Regions from separate parts of the Pseudomonas sp. AC255 genome, predicted to be linked through region 2. Evidence: predicted binding sites of a transcription regulator. Region 2 holds the regulator's gene; the other holds the start of a gene.
The links. Region 2 encodes sigma-54, which starts transcription at its own class of promoters, with help from an activator protein. Its sites were predicted from a motif close to ANTGGCATNNANNTTGCTNT; they were not measured.
Positions count from the first base shown of each region.

Region 1: ACZZ0K_RS01470 (pilin) is a predicted target of sigma-54. The motif match lies at 5,120-5,139, and genes of this name have one in related genera.

Region 1 is NZ_OZ409841.1:288,509-296,425, forward strand. It holds gene ACZZ0K_RS01435 (energy-coupling factor ABC transporter permease) at 1-59, shown strand, start outside; gene ACZZ0K_RS01440 (hypothetical protein) at 125-340, shown strand; gene yacG (DNA gyrase inhibitor YacG) at 348-548, opposite strand; gene coaE (dephospho-CoA kinase) at 545-1,168, opposite strand; gene ACZZ0K_RS01455 (prepilin peptidase) at 1,165-2,037, opposite strand; gene ACZZ0K_RS01460 (type II secretion system F family protein) at 2,039-3,256, opposite strand; gene pilB (type IV-A pilus assembly ATPase PilB) at 3,259-4,959, opposite strand; gene ACZZ0K_RS01470 (pilin) at 5,186-5,608, shown strand; gene ACZZ0K_RS01475 (BON domain-containing protein) at 5,902-6,255, shown strand; gene ACZZ0K_RS01480 (DUF2845 domain-containing protein) at 6,520-6,819, opposite strand; gene ACZZ0K_RS01485 (DUF748 domain-containing protein) at 6,816-7,917, opposite strand, start outside.
Region 2 is NZ_OZ409841.1:4,311,911-4,319,827, reverse strand. It holds gene ACZZ0K_RS19660 (ZIP family metal transporter) at 1-680, shown strand, start outside; gene ACZZ0K_RS19655 (HPr family phosphocarrier protein) at 715-990, opposite strand; gene rapZ (RNase adapter RapZ) at 1,006-1,863, opposite strand; partial or broken gene ptsN (PTS IIA-like nitrogen regulatory protein PtsN) at 1,866-2,329, opposite strand; gene hpf (ribosome hibernation-promoting factor, HPF/YfiA family) at 2,341-2,649, opposite strand; gene ACZZ0K_RS19635 (RNA polymerase factor sigma-54) at 2,723-4,213, opposite strand; gene lptB (LPS export ABC transporter ATP-binding protein) at 4,380-5,105, opposite strand; gene lptA (lipopolysaccharide transport periplasmic protein LptA) at 5,105-5,650, opposite strand; gene lptC (LPS export ABC transporter periplasmic protein LptC) at 5,637-6,209, opposite strand; gene ACZZ0K_RS19615 (KdsC family phosphatase) at 6,218-6,742, opposite strand; gene ACZZ0K_RS19610 (KpsF/GutQ family sugar-phosphate isomerase) at 6,742-7,716, opposite strand.

The DNA of each region.
Region 1 (7,917 bases), 4.0 Mb from region 2:
CCTTCAACCGCACCCGTTACCTTTCGGCGCCGTGGAAGGACGACGATCCGAAGTCTTGATCCACATCAAACCGGCCATGCCGCAGAGATTTCATGCTCGCGCAAATTCCTTCAGGAGCAGTGGCATGGGCGTTTATGAATGGGCGCGGCAGGAAACCCGGCAGAGTCTGGAGCTGGCGCAGGAAGTGGGCTTTGACCCGGGCCTGAGTTTGCGCGCCCTGCTCAGCGCCGTGGTGCAGCAAAGCAAGGCAGTGCGCAATGCCGAAGACCTGGCCGACGAGTTGCGCTTTCTCGCGGAGAACCTCGACGACAGTCAGGACTACGGCTTTATGCGGCCCTGATCAGCGATCAGTGACGCGGATCGAAATCGCCGGAAAACAGCTCGTCCTCGGCATCCGGGGCGACCGGAATCTTGTGTTCTTCCGAGGCCCAGGCGCCGAGGTCGATCAGTTTGCAGCGATCGGAGCAAAACGGACGGAATTTGTTCGCCGGGGTGAATTCGACGGGGGCGCCGCAGGTTGGGCATTCAACGGTTGGAATCTGGCTCATGCTTGGCCTCCGGATAAAGTCAGATAAAAGTGATGCAGACGCTCGACCTCGCTGTGCAGCCAGGCGAGGTCGCGGTCGTTGACGATCACGTCGTCGGCACGGCTCACGCGGTCTTCACGGCTCGATTGCGCCTTGAGGATCGCCTGCACCTGCGCTTCGCTGGTCTGGTCACGCTGCAAGGTGCGTTCGATCTGCAGTGGTTGCGGCGCATCGATGACCAGAATGCGCTGGGTCATCGCGTATTGCCCGGACTCGATCAGCAACGGTGAAACCAGAATCGCGTAAGGCGATTTTGCCTGCGCCAGATGATGAGCGATTTCTTCGCCGATCAAGGGATGCAACAGCGCCTCTAGCCAACGCCGCTGTTCAGGGTCTTCAAAAATCAGTTTGCGCAGGGCGGCGCGGTCCAGCGTGCCATCGGCCTGCAACACGCCGGAACCGAAATGCTCGGCGATTTTCGCCAGCGCCGAACGCCCCGGTTCGACTACCCAGCGCGCCGCATGATCGGCATCCACCACATGCACACCGAGATCGATGAAGTGCTGCGCCGCCGCACTTTTGCCGCTGCCGATGCCGCCGGTCAGGCCGAGAATCCAGGGTTTTTCCACAGGGGTATTCATTTCAAACCGACAGACTGCCAATAGAAGTCGGTTATTTGACCACCCCAGAGCAAGGCAATCCAGCCGGCAATTGCCAGAAAGGGTCCGAAGGGGATCGGCGTCGAGGTTTCCTGGGCGCGCAGACGCAGCATGACAACGCCCAATATCGCCCCCACCAGGGAAGATAGAAGAATCGTCAGCGGCAGAATCTGCCAGCCACCCCATGCGCCGAGCAAGGCCAACAGCTTGAAATCGCCATGGCCGATACCGTCCTTGCCGGTGAGCAGTTTGAACAGCCAGAACACCGACCACAGCGCCAGATAACCCGCGACCGCGCCCCACAACGCATCGGGCAACGCCACGAACACGCCGAAGCTGTTGACGATCAGCCCCAGCCACAGCAGCGGCAGCACCAGCACATCGGGCAGCAGCTGATGTTCGCAGTCGATCAGACTCATCGCCAGCAAGCCCCATGTCAGCAAGATCAGCAGACCTGCCGGCCAACCGAAGCCGAGATGCCAGGCAATGAATGCCGAGAGGACGCCGCAGGCCAGTTCGGTCAGCGGGTAACGTTTGCTGATCGGCGCCGAGCAGCCTGAGCATCGCCCGCGCAGCCACAGATAACTGAGCAGCGGAATGTTTTCCCAAGGGCGGATCCGGTGTCCGCAATGCGGGCACGCGGAGTGCGGCAGCATCAGGTTGTAGGTCGGCACAGGCGTTTCAGTGGGCAGGCCGAGCACATCATGGGCCTGCTGGCGCCAGTCGCGCTCGAGCATCTTCGGCAGGCGCCAGACCACTACGTTGAGGAAGCTGCCGACCACCAGCCCGAGCAGCAGCGCGCTGACCACAAAGGCCAGCGGATACACGGCAAACAGTTCGTCGATAGGCATGTCAGATCGCTGAGCCAAGCTGGAAGATCGGCAGGTACATGGCCACCACCAGTCCACCGACGATGACCCCCAGCACCACCATGATGAACGGCTCCATCAGGCTGGTGAGGTTGTCGACCATGTTATCGACTTCCGCTTCATAAAAACCGGCGACCTTGTCGAGCATGTCATCCAGCGCGCCCGATTCCTCGCCGATGGCGGTCATCTGCACCGCCATGTTGGGAAACACACCGGTGCTGCGCATGGAGAAATTCAGTTGCATGCCGGTCGAGACGTCTTGCCGCACGCGCAGCACCGCGCGCTTGAACACCACATTGCCGGTGGCGCCGGCGACCGAATCCAGCGCTTCCACCAGCGGCACACCGGCTGCGAAAGTGGTCGACAGGGTGCGGGCAAAGCGGGCGACGGCGGACTTGTACATCAAGGTGCCCACCAGCGGCAGCTTCAGCAGCCAGGCATCGCGACGGTCGCGCAGGGCCTGGGATGTCTTCAACGCGTGGCGAGTGCCGAAAAACGCTGCCACCAGCGCAAAAAGAATCGCCCACCACCACTGCTGCATGAACTCCGACAGGCTGATGATCATCAGGGTAAAGCCCGGCAGTTCGGCGCCGAACCCGGAGAATACCGACTGGAACTGCGGCACCACTTTGACCAGCAGAATGCCGGTCACCACCGCCGCCACCAGCACCACCGCAGTAGGGTAAGTCATGGCTTTTTTGATCTTGGCCTTGAGCGCTTCGCTTTTTTCCTTATAGGTCGCGACCCGTTCAAGCAAGGTGTCGAGGGCGCCAGACTGTTCGCCGGCGTCGACCAGATTGCAGTACAACTCGTCGAAGTATTGCGGTTTCTTGCGCAGGGCCGTAGCGAAGCTGTTACCGGCCGCGACCTCCTGTTTGACCTCGTCGACCAGTTTGCGCATGGCCGGGTTTTCGAAGCCTTCGCCGATGATGTCGAAGGACTGCAACAGCGGCACGCCGGCCTTCATCATGGTCGCCATCTGCCGGGTGAACAGGGCGATGTCCTGCGGTTTGATGCGTTTGCCCAAGGTCAGCAGGGAGGCGGATTTCTTGCGCACCTTGCCCGGGTTTATCCCCTGTTTGCGCAGTTGCGCCTTGATCAGTGCGGGGTTCTGTCCGCTCAACTCGCCGCTGACTTTACTGCCTTTGCGGTCGGTGCCTTCCCAGGCGTAAACGCTGACTTTCGCTGCCTTGACCGCCATGTTCAATCCTTGGTGACCCGGTTGATTTCCTCAAGGCTGGTGATGCCTTGCATGGCCTTGTGCAGCCCGGAAGTGCGCAGATCGGCGAAGCCGTCGCGGCGCATCTGAATATCGATTTCCAGCGAATTGCCCTCGGCCATGATCAACCGTTGCAGGTCCGGTGTGTTCTTTACCACTTCATAAATCCCCACGCGTCCTTTGTAACCGCCATTGCAGTGATCGCAACCGACCGGCTCGTAGATCGTGAAATGGCCGATGCGTTCCTCGGGGAAGCCTTCCTTGAGCAAGGTTTCGTGCGGGATTTCGAGCGGCCGCTTGCAGTGTGCGCACAACTTGCGCGCCAGGCGCTGGGCGATGATCAGGCTGACCGAGGTGGCAATGTTGAAACCGGGAATGCCCATGTTGTGCAGGCGCGTGAGGGTTTCCGCCGCGCTGTTGGTGTGCAGGGTCGACAGCACCAGGTGGCCGGTCTGCGCAGCCTTGATTGCGATCTCGGCGGTTTCCAGGTCGCGGATCTCGCCGACCATGATCACATCCGGGTCCTGACGCAGAAACGAGCGCAGCGCCTGGGCGAAGTCCAGCCCTTGGCGGGGATTGACGTTGACCTGATTGATGCCTTCCATGTTGATTTCCACCGGATCTTCGGCGGTGGAAATATTGATGTCGACGGTGTTGAGGATGTTCAGCCCGGTGTACAGCGACACGGTTTTACCGGAACCGGTGGGGCCGGTGACCAGAATCATCCCTTGCGGCTGTTTCAGTGCGGCCAGGTACAAGGCCTTTTGTTCGGCCTCGTAGCCCAGCGCATCGATGCCCATTTGCGCACTGGACGGGTCGAGAATCCGGATCACCACTTTTTCGCCCCACAGAGTCGGCAGGGTGTTGACGCGGAAATCGATGGATTTGCTTTTCGACAGGCGCATTTTGATGCGGCCGTCCTGAGGTTTGCGCCGTTCCGAGATATCCAGACTGGCCATTACCTTCAAGCGCGCGGCAATGCGCCCGGCCAACTGGATCGGCGGCTTGGCCACCTCGCGCAGCATGCCGTCGGTGCGCATGCGCACCCGATAGTTTTTTTCGTAGGGTTCGAAATGCAGGTCGGAAGAGCCGCTTTTGATCGCATCGAGCAGCATCTTGTGCACAAAACGTACGACCGGGGCGTCGTCGGCATCTAGGCCGCCAATCACGTCCTGTTTGTTGTCATCAATGGACTCGACGTCGAGGCCGTCGAGATCGACATCGGCCATTTCCTCCAGGCCCGAGGCATGGCTGTCGAAGAACTTGTCGATGGCGTCGCTGAGCTTGTCGTCCTCCACCAGAATCGCTTCTGTGCTCAGGCCGGTGCTGAACTGGATGTCGCTGATCGCCTGCTGATTGCTTGGGTCGGAAAGGCCCACGAACAATTTGTTGCCGCGCCGCCAGAGGGGCAGGGCGCAGTGCTGGCGAACCAGTTTCTCACTGACCAGGCCCTTGGGCTGAGTCTCTTTGTCGAGGCAATGTAGATCGAGCAGGGCCATGCCGAAATGTTCCGAGGCGATCTCGGCAATTTGCCGGCTGTTGACCAGTTTGTTGTGCACCAGGTAATTGACCAGCGACACGCGATTGCGCTGGGCCTGCGCCCAGGATTGCCGGGCGCTTGTTTCCGTGAGCAGTTCGGCCTGGACCAATTGCTTGGCCAGACCGCTCAGAGCGATGTCATTCATGGGGATTCCGCACGCTTGCCGTTCATGACTTATAGCCTAGTCAAGTGACAGCGCCAAACACGGCCGGTGCAGGTGACAAAAAGTGTCAGATAGTGCGGTTGCGGGTTGTAGGAAACGGCACAGTGGATTGCGCGCGCCCAGCAGGCGGGGGCAAAAGGGCGTTGGCATGGGCTGTGCTGAGCCTTGTTCAGATCATGAGATTTCGACTCATGCATGGAGCGTGTCTATGAAAAAACAACAAGGTTTCACATTGATTGAGCTGCTGATCGTCGTGGCGATCATCGGCATTCTGGCGACGATCGCTTTGCCGCAGTATTCGAAGTATCAGGCGCGGTCGAAGGTGACGGCGGGGCTGGCGGAGATCAGCGCGATGAAGGTGCCGTTTGAAGACCTGATCAATCAGGGGACAAATCCAAGCTTGGCGGCGGTGAAAGGCGATAACGTCACCACTACCTCCAATTGCGCTCTGACTGCCTCAGGTACCGCTGCAGACGGAGCTGGAACGATTGTATGTACGTTGGCCAACGCGCCAGCGCCTGTATTGGGCAAAACCATCACGCTGACTCGTACGGCGGCCGGCGGCTGGAGTTGTGGCACTACGGTCGCTCCTGACTATTCGCCAAAAGGCTGCGCTGCCAGTGGGACTTGATCCATTTGTTGCACCCAGAATGCCCCGCATCGCGGGGCATTTTCATATCCCGACCACTTAACAAAAGCTCCAATAATTTCAGCAGCTTATGAACTTTCCAAAAAACCGCAACTTGCATGCGAAGATTGAGCGAGTCATGCATTTTGCATGAAAATGAAAATTGGCATTTTTCATAACTCATTGTTTTTAAAAGAATTTATATGGAAAAAAGTTGGCACAGCGTTCGCAATATATCCGGTAACCCTGCTGACAAGCGTTACAGCAGACTTCCAGTAAAAACAGGAGTTACTCGTATGAAGAAGTTCGCTATCACTGCCGCTGCTACCGCTCTGACCCTGACCATGGCTGGTGGCGCTTTCGCCCAGTCCGCTCAGGCTACCCAGTCGCCAATGGTTCTGGCTGCCGGTGAAATGACCAAGGCTAAAGAAGAGACTTCCGATACCTGGATCACCACCAAGGTCAAAGCTGATCTGGTCACCGAAAAAGGCATTCCAGGCACTGATATCAAAGTCGAAACCAACAAGGGTGTAGTTTCCCTGTCGTCGACCACTGCGGTAACCGAGTCGCAGAAAGAAGTCGCCGTAGGCATCGCCAAGAAAATCAAAGGCGTTAAAGCGGTCTCCGCTGACGGCCTGAAAGCCGAGTAAGGCAAGACTTCTCGCCTGAACCGGGAGAAGACGCGACAGACGGGCCGAGCAATACGTCTGCCGCAACTTTAGAGTTCATGCGAACGGTCACACGGATGTGACCATTACAGGCCCCGGCACTTGTGTCGGGGCCTGTTCTATTTTGGGCAATACCAATGTGGGAGCGAGCCTGCTCGCGAATGCGTAGTGTCAGCCGACAAGTTCGTCAGTAGACAGACCGTATTCGCGAGCAGGCTCGCTCCCACAGGGTGAATTTCGTTCGGCTTAGTTACCGCGTTTGCTGTTGATCTGCCTCAAGCGATTACCTTCAAAGCGCAGGTACTGGTACATGCCGTTGTTCGGCCCGTAGGTCCATTCCTCGACCTGAAACTCTTCGCGGCGATTGGCACTGCGCTTGTAGCCGAGCACATCGCGACTGACCGGCTCACCACATTTTTGCAGCACTTCGCTGGCGCGGTCGCCGAGGCTGATCAATTGGCTGCCGCAGCGCAATGTATCCGAAGCCGACGCATGGCCGGCGGCGCACGTGAGAGCGAGCGCCATCAACCAGTTACGCACGGTCATTCGGCATCCAGGTGCATTTGCGTGACCACGCGGCCATCGCTTTCGGCCTCGCCGAGGTTGGCGTCGATGAAATACACGCGGTCATCCTCGAGCTTGCCCTTGTCGACCAGGTAATCCTTGATGGTGCTGGCGCGGTCCTGGCCCAACTGTCGCAACAGCACGTCGCTGCCACTCCAGAATGCGATCACGCCTTGGCGCATTTTCGCCGTGCGTTCTTCTTTGCCGAGGTCTTTCCATTCTGCCGGTGGCTGGGTTTTCAAGCGGGTGCGGTAGATGCCTTCGAGCAACGCGCCTTTCTCGCTTTCGGGCACTTGCAACAGCGAGGCCTGGGCCGGGACTTTGTCGCCACGGCGCTGGAGCATCTTGTAGTAGTTGTACTGATATTCGCGTTCCAGACGTTGCTCGGCCAGCAGTGGCCCATCGCTGCTCTTCGCAGCAGTGCCTTCGATTTCCAGGCGCAGCGCCGGACGTTCCTTGAGTGCCTGCGACAGTTTCACCAGCGCCGCTTCGGCGTCTTTGCTCAGATCGCTGGAGCCCGGCGCGAAGGACACCGTGCCGAGGTCTTCGGAGCCGCCGCCACTGACCAGCCCGCCGATCATTTTGAACGGTGCGGCGGCCGCTTTGACGATCAAATTGCGCAGGGTTTGCCAGACGATCGGCATCACGCTGAACTGTGGATTATTCAGGTCGCCGGTCACCGGCAATTCGATGGAGATCTTGCCGTCGACGTCCTTGAGCAGGGCGATCGCCAGTTTCAGCGGCAGACTCACTGCATCAGGGCTGTCGACCTTCTCGCCCAGTTGCAGCTGCTCGACGACGACCTTGTTCTCGGCTTTCAGCTGGCCTTTGGTGATCAGGTAGTGCAGATCGAGGTTGAGCCGGCCCTTGCGGATGCGGTAGCCGGCGAATTTGCCGGAGTAGGGCGTCAGGGTCGTCAGTTCGACGCGCTTGAAGCTGGTGGCGATGTCGAGGCTGGCCATCGGGTCGAACGGATTGACCGCACCCTTGATGGTCACCGGCGCATAACGGTCGACCTTGCCTTTGATATCGACGCTGGCCGGCTTCGCCTGACGACTGTCAATGGTGCCGATCTGACCG
Region 2 (7,917 bases):
CGCAGGCACTCAGCGACACCTTGCTGGGATTTGGTGCCGGGGTGATGCTGGCGGCGACGGCGTTTTCGTTGATCGTGCCGGGCATAGCTGCAGCTGAGAGCCTTGGCCTGACGCCGTGGGCCGCCAGTGGCCTGATCTGCTTCGGCATCCTGCTCGGTGCGTTCGGTCTGTATCTGGTGGATCGGCGCATTTGCGGTGCCTCGCCGGAAATGCTCGTCGGCACGCTGGAGCATCCGGTGATTCCACCGCGAATCTGGCTGTTCGTGTTCGCCATCATCGCGCACAACATTCCGGAAGGCATGGCGGTTGGCGTATCTGCCGGAGGCGGGATGGCGGACGCCGACAGTCTGGCGATGGGCATTGCGTTGCAGGATGTGCCGGAAGGACTGGTGATTGCTCTGGTGCTGGCCGGGGCGGGAATGTCGCGGGTCAGGGCGTTTCTGATCGGCGCGGCGTCGGGGCTGGTCGAACCGATATTTGCGCTGCTGTGTGCGTGGCTCGTGAGTCTGGCTCAGGTGCTGTTGCCGTTGGGGCTGGCACTGGCGGCGGGGGCGATGTTGCTGGTGGTGACCCACGAAGTGATCCCGGAATCGCGCCGTCATGGGCATGACAAGCTGGCCAGTCTGGGCCTTCTGATCGGGTTTTGTCTGATGATGGTGATGGATACGGCGTTGGGGTGAATGGAGGCGAGGAACAGTGTCCCCGCCTCGAGGATTATTCACCTTCGTCGAAATACCTTTCGATCAGATCGACCAATGCGTCCATGGCTTCCTGAGCCTGTTCGCCTTCGGTGCTCAAATGGATCTTGGTGCCTTTACCCGCCGCGAGCATCATCATTGCCATGATGCTCTTGCCGTCGACAGTCGTTTCAGGTGTGCGTCCCACTCGGATCGTGCAGTCTGGATACTGACCCGCCACGCCGACAAATTTGGCCGATGCCCGGGCATGCAGGCCCAGCTTATTGATGATTTCGATTTCACGAGCAGGCATCGCGGTGTAAATCCTTTAGGTGAGGTCGCGGTGGCGAACCTGGACGTTCTTCAGGGTTTTCTGCAGGGCCTGACCCAGTCGTTCGGTCAGGTAGACGGAGCGGTGATGCCCGCCGGTGCAGCCAATGGCAATGGTGACGTAGGCGCGGTTGCTGGCGGCGAAGCGTGGCAGCCACTTGTTCAGGTAGGCGTAGATGTCCTGATACATTTCTTCGACATCCGGCTGCTGCGCCAGGTACTCGGCCACCGGTGCATCAAGGCCCGACTGAGCGCGCAGCTCCGGTTTCCAGTACGGATTGGGCAGGCAGCGCACGTCGAACACCAGGTCGGCGTCGACCGGCATGCCGCGCTTGAAGCCGAACGACTCGACCAGAAACGCCGTACCGGGCTCCGGTTGATTCAACAGGCGCAACTTGATGGTGTCGCGCAGTTGATACAGATTCAGACTGGTGGTGTTGATCTTCAGGTCGGCCAGATCGGCGATCGGACCGAGCAGGGCGGTTTCGTCGTGAATCGCCTCGGCCAGTGAGCGATTGGCGTTGCTCAGCGGGTGACGACGACGGGTCTCGGAAAAACGCTTGAGCAGGGTTTCTTCATCGGCGTCCAGGTACAGCACATCGCACTTGATATGCTTGGCACGCACGTCTTCGAGCAACTCAGGGAAACGTGACAGATGGCTGGGCAGGTTGCGCGCATCGATCGACACGGCGACCAGCGGCTGCGCCAGTTCCGTGTGAATCAGCGCCCGCTCGGCCAGTTCCGGCAGCAAACCGGCCGGCAGATTGTCGATGCAGTAGTAGCCGTTGTCCTCAAGGACATTCAGGGCGGTACTTTTACCCGAGCCCGAACGGCCACTGACAATGATCAAACGCATGATTAGTGCCCGTTCTGCTCGTCCAGTACGACCTGGTACAAGGCTTCATTGCTCGGAGCGCTGCGTAGCTTGTCGCGCACTTCCTTGCGGTCGAGCATGCTGGCGATCTGGCGCAACAACTCCAGATGCGCGTCGGTTGCGGCTTCCGGGACCAGCAATACGAACAACAGGTCCACCGGAGCGCCGTCGATGGCGTCGAAATCGATCGGGGCTTCGAGGTGCAGCAGGGCGCTCACTGGCCCCGCGCAGCCCTTGAGGCGGCAGTGGGGAATGGCGATGCCGTTGCCAAAACCGGTGGAGCCGAGTTTTTCACGGGCGATCAGCGCCTCGAAGACATCCTGCATCGCCAGATCCGGCACTTCGCGGTGGATCAGGTTGGCAATCTGTTCGAGGGCTTTTTCTTGCTGCCGCCCGGCGCGTTCACTTGGGAACGGCCGGGGGTCAGGATGGTTTCAAGTCGGATCATGGATAGGGGTGTTAACGACCGGTCGCGCCCTGGAGGAGGCTCTGGGTCTTTTCCTTATGCTTTTTGAGTTGGCGATCCAGCTTGTCGGTAAGTGAGTCGATCGCAGCGTACATGTCGGTATCTTCTGCGTTTGCGACCACTTCACTGCCGGGAATATGCAAGGTGGCTTCGATCTTCTGTTTCAGCTTTTCGACGCACATCGTGACCTGCACGTTGGTGATCTTGTCGAAATGTCGCTCCAGTCGCTGGAGTTTTTCCTCGATGTAGGAACGCAGAGGTTGGGTCACTTCCAGTTGGTGTCCACTGATGTTGACTTGCATACAGCTTCTCCTTCGTTGCCAGTGCATAAAGCGGCAGGCCGAAAAGCCTGCCACTGGAACGCTGTAACGTGGCTTACATCAACCGCTTGCGTTCGCTCGAAGGCGCGATTCCGAGGGATTCGCGGTACTTGGCGACGGTGCGGCGAGCCACCTGAATGCCTTGTGCCTCCAGTAAACCAGCGATCTTGCTGTCACTCAACGGCTTTTTCTGATTTTCCGCAGCGACCAGTTTCTTGATGATCGCGCGGATCGCCGTGGACGAGCATTCGCCGCCTTCGGAGGTGCTGACGTGGCTGGAGAAAAAGTATTTCAGCTCATAAATACCGCGCGGGGTATGCATGAATTTTTGTGTGGTCACCCGGGAAATCGTCGATTCGTGCATGCCGACCGCTTCGGCGATGTCATGCAATACCAACGGCTTCATTGCTTCGTCGCCGTACTCGAGGAAGCCGCGCTGATGTTCGACGATCTGCGTGGCCACTTTCATCAGGGTTTCGTTGCGGCTCTGCAGGCTCTTGATGAACCAGCGGGCCTCCTGCAACTGGTTGCGCATGAAAGTGTTGTCGGCGCTGGTGTCGGCACGCTTCACAAAACCGGCGTACTGGGCGTTGACGCGCAGGCGAGGCACCGATTCCTGGTTCAGCTCGACCAGCCAGCGCTCGTTGTCCTTGCGCACGATCACGTCGGGAATGACGTATTCGGCTTCGGTCGACTCGATCTGTGAACCGGGACGCGGATTGAGGCTTTGCACCAGTTCGATGACCTGGCGCAGCTCGTCTTCCTTGAGCTTCATGCGCCGCATCAACTGGCTGTAATCGCGGCTGCCGAGCAGGTCGATGTAATCGGCGACCAGACGCTTGGCCTCGGTCAGCCACGGCGTCTTCGCGGGCAGCTGGCGCAGTTGCAGCAGCAGGCATTCGCTGAGGTTGCGGGCGCCGATACCGGCGGGCTCGAATTGCTGGATGCGATGCAGGACGGCTTCGATTTCGTCGAGCTCGATGTCTAGTTCCGGGTCGAACGCTTCAAGAATCTCTTCGAGTGTTTCGTCCAGATAGCCCTGATTGTTGATGCAGTCGATCAGAGTCACGGCGATCAGGCGATCGGTGTCGGACATCGGTGCCAGGTTCAGTTGCCAGAGCAGATGGCTTTGCAGGCTCTCTCCGGCGGACGTGCGGGTGGTGAAATCCCACTCATCGTCATCGCTGCTCGGCAGGCTGCTGGCGCTGGTCTGGTAGACGTCTTCCCAGGCGGTATCCACTGGCAGTTCGTTGGGGATGCGCTCGTTCCAATCGCCATCCTCGAGGTTATCCACCGTCGGGGCGGTTTCCTGGTAGGAGGGTTCCTGGATCTCGGCGGGCTTCTGTTCGGCGTTGTCGGCCAGCGGATCGGCGTTGTCGAAGTCGTCGCCTTCTTCCTGGCGCTCGAGCATCGGATTGGATTCCAGAGCCTCCTGGATCTCCTGTTGCAGGTCCAGGGTCGACAATTGGAGCAGGCGGATGGCCTGTTGCAGCTGCGGTGTCATCGTCAGCTGCTGGCCCATTCTCAAGACTAGCGATGGTTTCATGGCAGGGGCTTAACACCTTATTCGCCGGCGCTTTGCGCCATCCACTACAGGGCGCCGAAGCGCCAAACTTAAGCAAATTATATGCCTGAAACTGAAGTGTTTGCCTAGAGCGCTGTAACAATTAAAGCGGATAAATGCGCCTTGAATCGATACAGCGCTGTCGCGCTTACAGGCGGAACTCGTGACCCAGATAAACTTCCTTGACCAGATCGTTGGCCAGGATGGTCTCGGCATCGCCTTCAGCGATCAGTTGACCGTCGTTGACGATGTAAGCGGTTTCGCAGATATCCAGCGTCTCACGCACGTTGTGGTCGGTGATCAGCACGCCGATGCCCTTGGCCTTGAGGTGATGGATGATCTGCTTGATGTCGCCGACCGAGATCGGGTCGACACCGGCGAACGGTTCGTCGAGCAGGATGAACTTGGGTGCAGTGGCCAGGGCGCGAGCGATTTCCACCCGGCGACGCTCACCGCCGGACAGGCTCATGCCGAGGTTGTCGCGGATGTGGCTGATGTGGAATTCCTGCAGCAGGCTTTCCAGCTCCTTGCGACGACCGGCCTTGTCCAGCTCCGGGCGGGTCTCGAGGATCGCCATGATGTTGTCGGCGACCGACAGTTTACGGAAGATCGACGCTTCTTGCGGCAGATAGCCGATACCGGCCTTGGCGCGGCCGTGCATCGGCTGGTGGCTGACGTCCAGATCATCGATCAGCACACGGCCCTGATCTGCCTGCACCAGGCCAACGATCATGTAGAAGCACGTAGTCTTGCCGGCGCCGTTCGGACCGAGCAAGCCGACGATCTGCCCGCTGTCGATCGACAGGCTGACGTCACGCACGACCTGGCGGCTTTTATAGGCCTTGGCCAGGTGCTGAGCTTTCAGAGTTGCCATTACTGGGATTTCTCTTCGGTTTTCTTCTTCGGCTGGATCACCATGTCGATGCGCGGACGCGATTCGGTGACCTTGCTGCCCGTGGCGCGACCGGCGCTGGCCAGCTTCTTCACGGTGTCGTAGACGATTTTTTCGCCCTGGGTGACGTTGTTATCCTTGTCGATAACCTTGGCCTTGTCGATCAGCACCACCCGGTTCTGCTGGGCGTGGTATTGAATCGTCACGCCGTAGCCCTTGACCGGGTTGGCGTCGCCCTGGGTCTGCAACTGCTCGAAGTAAGCCAGGTTGCCTACCGAGGTCACCACGTCGATGTCGCCATTGGGCGCGCGCGTCATGGTCACGGTGTTGCCTTTAACGATCATCGAGCCTTGGGTAATGATCACGTCACCTTTATAGGTGGCGATGCCATTCTTGTCGTCCAGTTGGGCGTCGTCGGCCTGAATGCGGATAGGCTGCTGCTGATCGTTCGGCAGGGACCAGGCGCTCGCGCTTCCCAGTGCTGCGCCCAGACTGAGCAAAATAGGGAGGGTTTTAACGAGCCTCATACTGTCCTCTTACGTTCGATTGCAGGTGTATCCTGCTGTCCTTCAGGTACGCTTTCATTCCGACGCCAGTCGATACGCCGCCAGCGCCCTCGATTCTAACGGGTTGCGCGGTCTGCGCATATTCTTGCTGCGGGAACACGGTCATGCGGGTGCTGGTGATCAGGGTGCCGCGCTGTTTCTCATCGGTGCGCTGTACGCGTACCGAATCGATCAATTCAACTTCGGTGCCGCCCGAATTCACTTCGCCGCGCTCGCTGGTCACGTGCCACGGGAAGTCGGTGCCGCGGTACATGTTCAAATCAGGCTTGGTTACCAGAGTGACATCGGTGGCCTTGACGTGCTCGGCCTTGTCGGAGGTCATCTCGTACTGCACGTTGCCGTCGGGCAGGTATTGAATGGTGTGCGTGTTGGTCGCGTACCAGTCGATCGGATTCTCGGCGGCCGAGACCGGCGGCTTGTCGAGGAAGCGCTCAGGGCTGATGTTCCAGTAGCCCACCGCAGCGAAAATCGCCGCGATGCAGCCGAACAGCAGGAAATTGCGAAACTTTTTGCTAAACATGGTCAGGCTCACAGGTACGCGGCGTTGGCCGCTTCGAGGCGGCCCTGGGCGCGCAGGATCAATTCGCAGAATTCGCGGGCGGCACCTTCGCCGCCACGGGCGCGGGTAACGCCGTGGGCGTGTTCGCGGACGAAATCGGCAGCGTTGGCCACCGCCATGCCCAGCCCTACACGGCGGATCACCGGCAAGTCTGGCAGATCGTCACCGAGATAGGCGACTTCTTCATAGTTTAGGCCCAGTTGCGCGAGCAGACCGTCGAGTACCACCAGTTTGTCCTCGCGCCCCTGAAACAGATGCGGGATGCCGAGGTTTTTCGCGCGGCGCTCGACCACCGGGGTCTTGCGGCCACTGATGATCGCCGTCTGCACGCCGGCATTCATCAGCATCTTGATGCCCTGGCCGTCGAGGGTGTTGAAGGTCTTGAACTCGCTGCCGTCTTCGAGGAAGTACAGGCGCCCGTCGGTGAGCACACCGTCGACGTCGAACACTGCCAGTTTGATCGCTTTGCCGCGTTGCAGCAGATCGTTGCTCATTACATGACTCCTGCGCGCAGCAGATCGGAGAGGTTGAAGGCGCCGATCGGGCGATCCTCCTCGTCGACGACTACCAGGGCGTTGATTCGATGGTCTTCCATGATTTTCAGGGCTTCGGCGGCGAGCATGTCGGGCCGGGCGGTCTTGCCGTGTGCAGTCATCACCTGGTCGATGGTGGCGCTGCGGATGTCGATGGCGCGATCCAGCGTGCGGCGCAAATCACCGTCGGTGAAGATCCCGGCGAGCTTGCCATCGGCCTCAATAATAGCGGTCATGCCCAGACCCTTGCGGGTCATTTCCATCAGCGCGTCCTTGAGCAGGGTGCCGCGTTGTACCTGCGGCAGCTCCTGTCCGGCGTGCATGACGTTTTCGACTTTCAGCAACAGGCGACGGCCAAGGGCGCCACCGGGATGCGAGAAGGCAAAATCTTCGGCGGTAAAACCACGCGCTTCCAGCAGGGCCACGGCCAGGGCATCGCCCATGACCAGTGCGGCCGTGGTCGAAGAGGTCGGTGCCAGATTCAGCGGACAGGCTTCGTGCTCGACATGCACATTGAGATTGACCTCGGCAGCCTTCGCCAATGGCGACTGTGGATTGCCGGTGACGCTGATCAGCTGGATACCCAGGCGTTTGATCAATGGCAGCAGCGTTACGATTTCGTTGGTCGAGCCGGAGTTCGACAGGGCCAGAATCACATCGTCGCGGGTGATCATGCCCATGTCACCGTGGCTGGCTTCGGCCGGATGCACAAAAAACGCCGGAGTGCCGGTGCTGGCCAGGGTGGCGGCGATCTTGTTGCCGATGTGCCCGGATTTGCCCATGCCGACTACGACCACACGGCCCTTGCTGGCCAGAATCATCTCGCAAGCGCGTACGAAATCGGCGTCGATATGGGTCATCAAGCCTTGGACGGCTTCCACTTCGAGGCGGATGGTGCGTTGTGCCGATTGAATCAGGTCGCGGGTTTTGCTCATGTCAGAATCGTATGGGCCGATGAAAAGGCGGCGATTATAGCGGGTATGTGGCAAAGCCTCACGCAAGTTCGACGTGCTTTGTCATTACTGGTTACCAAAACCCTCTGAAAGTCGCTCAGGCCCTCTTCAGTCGGCGATCTTGGCCGGGTTCTCGCTTGGGCGCTCAGCCTTTGCAGTGATATAGTTCGCCGCCAGTTCGGC